2 regions of the Photobacterium sp. GSS17 genome follow, and region 1 is predicted to be linked to the other one. Evidence: riboswitches for the same ligand, from Rfam matches in the RefSeq annotation. Region 1 holds a riboswitch; the other holds the start of a gene.
The links. A riboswitch is a leader RNA that binds a small molecule or an ion and turns the genes downstream of it on or off. The one in region 1 is predicted to bind thiamine pyrophosphate.
Positions count from the first base shown of each region.

Region 1 (4,241 bases):
ATCTCGACCTCCAGACCTTGTTCGGCAAACCAGCCTTTTTCTTTTGCCAGAATAATTGGGCCGTGGTTCGGGTTTACGAACCAGTCCAGCATTAGGGTCACTTTTTCGGCAGCGGCCGCATTGAAGGCTGTCAGGGACAGCAGCGTCGCTAACAGGTGAGACGGTTTAATCGGGGATTTCATTGTGTATTCCTTTTGATTGTGCAAGCGAAATGACGTTATTGTTTTTGCCATGGAATGGCTTTTTTCAGCAGCATATCGGCTGCGAAGTAAAGGGTGACCGAGAAGAAAGCCAGAATGAACAGGGCGGCAAACATCTCATCAACAAACATTCGGGCATTGGCCTGGAGCATGATGTAGCCCAGTCCCTCACTGGAGCCGACCCATTCTCCGATCACTGCGCCAATCGGCGCGACCACGACAGCAACCCGAATACCGGACGCTAAGGCAGGCAGGGCAGCAGGTAGTCGGATTCGCCACAGCAGTTGCCAGCGCGTTGCTCCCATGGTTTTGGCAAGATCCAGGTAACCGTGAGGGGTGTGCCGTAACCCGTCGTAACAGCAGGTCGTGACCGGAAAAAAGATGATCAGTGCTGCCATGACGACTTTTGATGCAATACCGTACCCCAGCCAGAGCATCAGAATAGGCGCGATTGCGAACACCGGAATTGCCTGACTGGTGATCAAAATCGGCAATAACCAACGGCGCAGCGGTGCAAACAACAGCATCTGCAGCGCGAAAAACAGTCCCATGGTCAGGCCCAGCATCAGGCCAAGAATCACTTCGCTGCCGGTCACCAGTGTGTGCTGCCACAGTACATCAAAGCGCTCTACCAGCTTGGTAAACACGGCGAGAGGACCTGGCAAAATAAAAGGCGGTAGCTCAAACAGGGTGACGCAAGACTGCCAGAGACCAAGAATGACAGCTACACTGATCCCGAAACGCATCAGCTGCATCCCAAGCCCGGCAGTTTGACGACCTGTAAGGTTCTTACGCGTAGAATCGGCACTATGGCGTTGTAGCATCAGCGGATTCTGTAGCGTCTCTGTACCGGGCTTTTTGCTTTGTACAGCTTCATTGCTGAGTGAAGGCGAGAAACCGTCAGCCATAATCATTCTCCAACTGAGTGATAATCATCTGTTGATGCTCAGCCATTTCTGCATCAAAGGTTCTTGGCGGCCGCGCATGGGGTACAGTCAGCGTCTCCAAACGGGCTGGAGAACCGGACATTACATGAATGTGATGACCGAGCCGCAATGCTTCCTGCGGATCGTGCGTGATCAACAAAACGGTTTTGCCTTTCAGCAAATTAGCGGAAAGCGTCTGAAGCTTATGGCGGGTAACCGCATCCAGAGCGGAGAAGGGTTCATCCATCAGTACCAGTGGTTTGTCCTGCATTAGTGTTCGCGCCAGCGCAACGCGCTGACGCATACCGCCGGATAATTGATCCGGCATGGCAGATGCACGCTCAGCCAGTCCAACAGCCGCGAGCAGTTGCCGCGCTTTGTCGGAGTCAGGTTTATGCGGCTGATTAAAACGGGCACTCAGGCAGACGTTGTCCAGTACGTTGAGCCAAGGCAGCAGTAAATCCTGCTGTGCCATGTAAGCAATATTATTCGCTGTCGGCTGACGGTTGTGCGGTGTCAGCTCGCCCGTCCATTCAACCTGATCTTCCAGTAACCCGGCCAGATATCTGAGGAGGGTTGTTTTGCCACAGCCACTTCTGCCGAGCAGGCAGGTCCACTCACCCGCCGGTAGAGACAGATCCAGAGACGAGAAGAGCGGTTGGTTGGCATCCCGATACCGCAGGGTGAGTTGCCGGATGTCTACGGAGCACCCAGTTGAGAATTGACTCATACGGGATCACTCAGGTTGATAATGACCGGCAAAAAAATGGTGAACCGGGCCATGTCCTTCACCGATAGTCAGCGCATCCGCATGCTGAATGGCCAGTGTGATGTACTGCTTGGCGTGCCCCACAGCTTTCGCCAGTGGGTAGCCTTGAGCCAGAAACGAAGCAATGGCGGCTGACAGAGTACACCCTGTGCCATGGGTGTTACGTGTTGCAACTCGAGGTTGGCTAAAGCGGAGAACATCGGTGCCCGTGATTAGCAGGTCGGTACTGTTCTTGTCACTCTCCAGGTGTCCCCCTTTGAGCAGCACAGATTGTGCCCCTAATGTGCGAAGCGCACCTATCATCGCTTCCATATCCGATTCATTTTCTGGGATCGGTAATTGCGTCAGTGCCGCGGCTTCCGGCAGGTTGGGGGTGATCACTGTGGCTAAAGGAAGCAATTCCGTTTTCAGCGTGGTAATGGCATCTTCCTGCAGCAGAAGATCCCCGCTGGTGGCAACCATGACCGGATCAATGACCAGGAATTCAGGTTGAAATTCGCGCAGTTTCCGCGCGACGGCACGGATAATGTTCGTGTCGCTGAGCATGCCGATTTTTACGGCTTTGATGTGAAGGTCACTGAATACGGCATCAAGTTGTTGCTCGACGAATGCCGGCTCGATACCCAGAATGCCGGTTACACCTATGGTGTTTTGTGCCGTCAGGGCGGTGATAACGGAGCAGGCGTAGCCGCCTGTGGCTGAAATAGCCTTAATGTCGGCCTGAATGCCTGCGCCACCACCGCTGTCTGAGCCTGCGATAGTGAGTGTAATTGGAGTGTTGGAAATATTGGCCATAACTACCTCAGTCTTGCGTAGGTAGCTAATGCCAGAGATATGCCCAGTGATTCCGGTGAGGGAGAGTGGGATCTGATATTCAGCTAGTTCCCTACGCCATTGCTAAATGGATCAGGTTCAACGGGTCCCACAGAGTGGTCTCAGCACAAGGCTCCCCGACTAACAGTCTTCGATTTTCCGGTAGATAAACGAAAACCGGAAAATATTAAATTGTTTTTCAGACTTACGCCTGAAGTAAATTGATTTAAACACCTTTTAGAACAATCAGCAATAACAACAGATGAAAATTCTGTGTTTCAACATGTCTATTGTTAGTTGCCTGTCGCTCGATCAACCTCAATCTTTCAAAGTATTAGCTGCAGTGCGGTATTCCATTTTTGCGATCTGTTGCGATAAAAACGTTCTATTGGTTTTGCTCTGTTTTCACCCGTTTTCTCTGCTACCGGGAGATAAGCCTGCAATCTTACCTGTAACCTTACCTGCAACCTTAATAGGGGAGCTGCCTGTGTATGAATGTTTCCTTCTGATGGGGGTTGCGTCATTGCTCTCAGAATGTGGGGTTGAACTTGCTGGGAATTAAATGTGTCCTCACCTTTTCAATAACCGGCGACTCAGGCATAGTGCAAAGGAATATTCATCGTGATGAATATTTGGTTGCAAAACGGCATATCTGTATACCCCGTCATGAAGGAGAATGAAAATGGGCTATCCGATCGAAGCAAGTTGTCAGTGTGGTCAGGTCACTTACAAATTATCAGCACCACCGAAGAAAGTGATTGCCTGCCATTGCCGTGAATGCCAGAAACTGGCAACCAGCCCTTTTAGTGTGACAGCAATTGTGTCCGCCGCAGACATTGAATTTTCCGGGACGATGCATGAGTGGGGACGCTTGGCTGAGAGTGGTAACAGAAACAACGCTAAATTTTGTTCCGGCTGTGGAAATCGGATTTTTCATTTCAATCCGGAAGAACCGGACGTTATCAAGCTGAAGTTGAAACCGGTTGGCATGATTGACGATACGGTTTTTGCGCCGACCATGCACGTTTGGGTCAGTGAAAAACTGAGCTGGTACCAGATTCCGGAAGGGATGCCGACATTTGATAAACAACCTGGTGCCTGATATCGAGTCTATTCAATATCCACTTAGTACGGAGAAAACATGGACGTTATTTTACCTAAGCCATTGAAAGCTGGAGATACGATTGGTTTCTTTTCACCTTCATCCCCAGCCACCGCGTTTGCCCCAACACGTTTTATGCGCGCAAAAGCCTATCTTGAACAGCAAGGGTTTGTGCTCAAAGCCGGACAATTAACCGGATGCAGCGATCATTATCGGTCGGGGACGATTGCGGAGCGGGTAAGTGAACTGAACACATTGATTCGTGACCCGAGTGTACGCTGCATTATGTCGACAATTGGGGGAAGTAACAGTAATGCGTTATTGCCGTATATTGACTATGAGGCGCTGAAACGCGATCCCAAAATCATCATCGGTTACTCCGATGTCACCGCGTTACTGCTCGGTATTTATGCCAAAACTGGCCTGATTAC
Region 1 covers NZ_CP117518.1:1,055,815-1,060,055, reverse strand. The annotation lists gene PGW97_RS21285 (ABC transporter substrate-binding protein) at 1-182, opposite strand, end outside; partial or broken gene PGW97_RS21280 (ABC transporter permease) at 218-946, opposite strand; gene PGW97_RS21275 (ABC transporter ATP-binding protein) at 1,101-1,856, opposite strand; gene thiD (bifunctional hydroxymethylpyrimidine kinase/phosphomethylpyrimidine kinase) at 1,863-2,690, opposite strand; TPP riboswitch at 2,762-2,858, opposite strand; gene PGW97_RS21265 (GFA family protein) at 3,391-3,810, shown strand; gene PGW97_RS21260 (S66 family peptidase) at 3,850-4,241, shown strand, end outside.

Region 2 (4,241 bases), on a different replicon from region 1:
ACAACGCGTTCATTAGCTTTCCTCTTCAAGGGGATGGTAGAGCTCGCTTCCCCGGGCACGGAACTCCTGCGCTTTCTGCTGCATCCCTTCCAGCGGATCATCCAGCAGTTTGATCGTCAACGCGGCCTCCTGCTCGAGACCGCTGGCATACTCACGGACTTCCTGAGAGATCTTCATGGAGCAGAATTTCGGCCCGCACATTGAGCAGAAGTGAGCAATTTTGCCGGACTCCTGAGGGAGGGTTTCATCGTGGTAGGCGCGCGCCGTTTCCGGGTCTAAAGCCAGATTAAACTGATCTTCCCAGCGGAACTCAAAACGGGCTTTCGACAATGCGTTGTCCCGCACCTGAGCGCCAGGGTGACCTTTGGCTAAGTCTGCCGCATGGGCGCACAGCTTGTACGTGATCAGACCCACCTTTACGTCTTCCTTGTTCGGCAGCCCCAGATGCTCTTTCGGCGTCACATAACACAGCATGGCACAGCCGTACCAGCCAATCATCGCCGCGCCGATCCCGGAAGTAATGTGGTCGTAGCCCGGCGCAATATCGGTGGTCAGCGGGCCAAGGGTATAGAAAGGCGCTTCGTGGCAGTGCTTGAGCTGCTCTTCCATGTTTTCTTTGATCATGTGCATCGGCACATGCCCCGGCCCTTCAATCATCACCTGTACATCGTATTCCCAGGCAATCTTGGTCAGCTCGCCCAGCGTACGCAGTTCGCTGAACTGGGCCTCATCGTTGGCATCCGCTACCGAGCCCGGACGCAGGCCATCTCCCAGTGACAGAGCGATATCGTACTGAGCACAGATTTCACAAATTTCGCGGAAGTGTTCATACAGGAAGCTTTCTTTGTGGTGTGCCAGACACCACTTGGCCATGATGGAGCCACCACGGGAAACGATGCCGGTCACACGTTTGGCGGTCATCGGGACATAACGCAGCAAGACCCCGGCGTGAATCGTAAAGTAATCGACCCCCTGCTCGGCCTGTTCCAGCAGCGTATCGCGGAACACTTCCCAGTTCAGGTTCTCGGCAATACCGTTCACTTTTTCCAGCGCCTGATACATCGGCACGGTACCGATTGGCACCGGGCTGTTACGGATGATCCACTCACGGGTTTCGTGGATATTACGGCCGGTAGACAGATCCATCACGGTATCGCCGCCCCAGCGGGTCGACCAGACCAGCTTTTCCACTTCCTCTTCAATCGAGGAACTGACCGAGGAGTTACCGATATTGGCATTCACTTTCACCAGGAAATTACGGCCGATGATCATAGGCTCGGATTCCGGGTGGTTGATGTTCGAAGGGATGATCGCACGCCCTTCTGCCACTTCCTGACGAACAAACTCAGGGGTGATATCTTCCGGCAGGTTGGCCCCGAAGTTTTGTCCCGGGTGTTGCTGGGTCAGTACCGCATCGCGATATTCCGCTCGCCCCATGTTTTCCCGGATGGCGATAAATTCCATCTCCGGGGTAATCATTCCCTGACGGGCGTAGTGCAGCTGGGTAACATTCGCGCCGGCTTTGGCACGGCGGATGCGGGCACGCTCACCAAAGCGCAGCTCATCCAGCGTGTCATCCGCCAATCGCTCCTTCGAGTACGCCGAGCTCAGTTCATCCAGCAGTTCAGTATCACCGCGCTCTGCAATCCACTGCTCACGCAGCTTTGGCAGACCGGCATAGATATCAATCGCGTAGTTAGGATCGGTATAGAAACCGGAAGTGTCATAGACTCGGACAGGCTCATTGGGCTCAAAAATCGGGGCGTCTTTGCTACCGCCAACCAGGCTGTCAGCCAGGGTAATTTCCCGCATCGGAACACGAATGTCCTCGCGACTACCAGTGACATAAACCTTTTGGGAATTGGGATAAGCTTGGGTGGTCAGTGAATCGATAAATTGTTTCGCTTCCAGTCTCGCTTGTTTGCGATTCGACATAGCAATTTCCTTGATGTCCGTAAATGGGGAAGTTGCTTATCGGATGGGTGCGTAAACAAGAGACTACACGTAGGGTGTGCAGCATCATCTGGAACAGCAGCTGCGGATGCAGCAATACAGAAGATTTTCTCTTGTTCCCTTCGCAGGTATTAGCCTGATCAGGTTCTACGGATCCCGCAATGCGGTCTCAGCCTATTGGCACTCCGACAAGTTATCATCGAGTATAAGAGCTAATTGTACAGGCAGCAAGCAGCCTTCCGTCTATTTCACTCAGTCTGTGACAGGTCAGACCGTTGCCTGACAAATCAGAACATCACAGCGCGACTGCTGCGACAGTATCTGGCTGATATTGCCATACCACTGAATACCGGGTTTATGTGCACCAATCAGTACCAGATTGGCACCAATTTGCGTGACCAGCTCTACCAGGTGTTTGGCGACATCACCATCGGCAATATGCAGCGCACGCACCTTATACGGCGATGCCTGAGAAAGTGCAGACAACTGCTGAATACGGGTTGCCTGTAAGTCCCTGTGCGCTTCCTCAAGACCCAGCTCAGCATCCAGAAAGCTCACATTCCCCAACCCCGGCTCGACAAACGCCACGTGCAATTCAGCATGGTTCTGCTGCGCAATGACCCCGGCTTTGACCATCAAGGTATGCGCATCACGGTTATCCGGATCTACCGCCAGTAATATTGTCTGATACAGTGCCATCGCTCCCTCCTCCGTTAACCCATTTCGATGTCAGCCCTTTAAGACTCTGAATGCAATCCAAATCACTTCAATCAATGATTGCAGATTTTCCCCGACACAAAGGTGATCCTTGCCCTGTGTTCGTGGTATTAGTATGGCCACTCTTCATCTGCCGTTGTGATATCTATGAGTCAATTACTTTTTTTGGGACTGATCGCCTTAGGCGGCGCATTTGGCGCTTGCTCCCGCTACCTTATCTCTGAGCTGTGTGTGGCCTTATTAGGGCGAGGATTTCCCTATGGCACACTAGCCGTCAACGTAATTGGCTCTCTGATCATGGGAGTGTTGATGTCAGCCATCAATCAAGGCTGGCTAGAAGCGATCCCGGCCCGCCCATTGATTGGTTTAGGCTTTCTGGGCGCCCTGACGACATTTTCCACGTTTTCCATGGATAACGTTGTCTTGTTGCAACAAGGTGAGTTTCTCAAAGTAGGAATTAACATCCTGCTCAATGTGGCTGTCAGCCTAGCCGCCTGCTTTATCGGCTATCAACTCATACTGAAAAGCTGAGTGAATCCGTTACCTTTTCCAGCATCCATCCCAACAACCTCAGTCCCTGACTGAGGTTTGTTTACGCGCCAGACAAGACAAGCTTTACCCCTGACCACAGTTACCCATCCAGTCATCTACCCGCGGCTTCTGTCATACCATATACCTCGGTGATGCCGTTGAGCCTTGGAAACTCTAGACGTAAAAAAGCCCCTGTCTCGCGTCCGTGACGCATAGACTGAGGCCTTATAAAGATGGCAGGGGTGGAGAGATTCGAACTCCCAACACGCGGATTTGGAATCCGCTGCTCTGCCAATTGGAGCTACACCCCTAATATTGTTTACGAAATTATTCTATCGACTCAACGCCAGAGGTCAATGCTGATTGTTTCGGTATTGCTCACAGATTTGATGATGAGCACAACTCTCCGCTCGTCTATCTACTCAATTATTCCTTCATCCTACGCACTTTGCACTGTCTCTCATCGCGCTACGCCAAGCCGGCATCATTCCTTGAGACACTCTCTGAGTACAAAGACAAAAACAAAGACAGACTGAAGAGAAGAAGCATAGGAGAATATCTGCTGAATAGTTTTTCAAATTTCAAATGCAAAAAAGCCCCAGCATTTCTGCTGAGGCTTCAAAAGTGGCAGGGGTGGAGAGATTCGAACTCCCAACACGCGGATTTGGAATCCGCTGCTCTGCCAATTGGAGCTACACCCCTGTAGTTATTTTTAAGACTTAACTTTGTCTGAATAAGTGGCGGAGCGGACGGGACTCGAACCCGCGACCCCCGGCGTGACAGGCCGGTATTCTAACCAACTGAACTACCGCTCCACTCAGGATTAACGTTTGTTCAGAACGTTAACCTAAATTGGGTGCCTGGCGATGTCCTACTCTCACATGGGGAGACCCCACACTACCATCGGCGCTGCTGCGTTTCACGTCTGAGTTCGGCATGGGATCAGGTGGGTCCACAGCGCTATGGTCGCCAGGCAAATTCTTTGATTCACTGCCCGCAGGCCGCAAATCACAATCTTGGAAAAAACTGACTAAAGTCTC
Region 2 covers NZ_CP117517.1:3,510,779-3,515,019, forward strand. The annotation lists gene thiE (thiamine phosphate synthase) at 1-13, opposite strand, end outside; gene thiC (phosphomethylpyrimidine synthase ThiC) at 13-1,935, opposite strand; TPP riboswitch at 2,054-2,151, opposite strand; gene PGW97_RS16080 (universal stress protein) at 2,221-2,652, opposite strand; gene crcB (fluoride efflux transporter CrcB) at 2,818-3,201, shown strand; tRNA gene PGW97_RS16090 (tRNA-Trp) at 3,436-3,512, opposite strand; tRNA gene PGW97_RS16095 (tRNA-Trp) at 3,827-3,903, opposite strand; tRNA gene PGW97_RS16100 (tRNA-Asp) at 3,940-4,016, opposite strand; rRNA gene rrf (5S ribosomal RNA) at 4,060-4,175, opposite strand.
Region 2: it holds a riboswitch for thiamine pyrophosphate, as region 1 does, so the genes downstream of both, thiC (phosphomethylpyrimidine synthase ThiC) here and thiD (bifunctional hydroxymethylpyrimidine kinase/phosphomethylpyrimidine kinase) in region 1, are expected to answer to the same signal.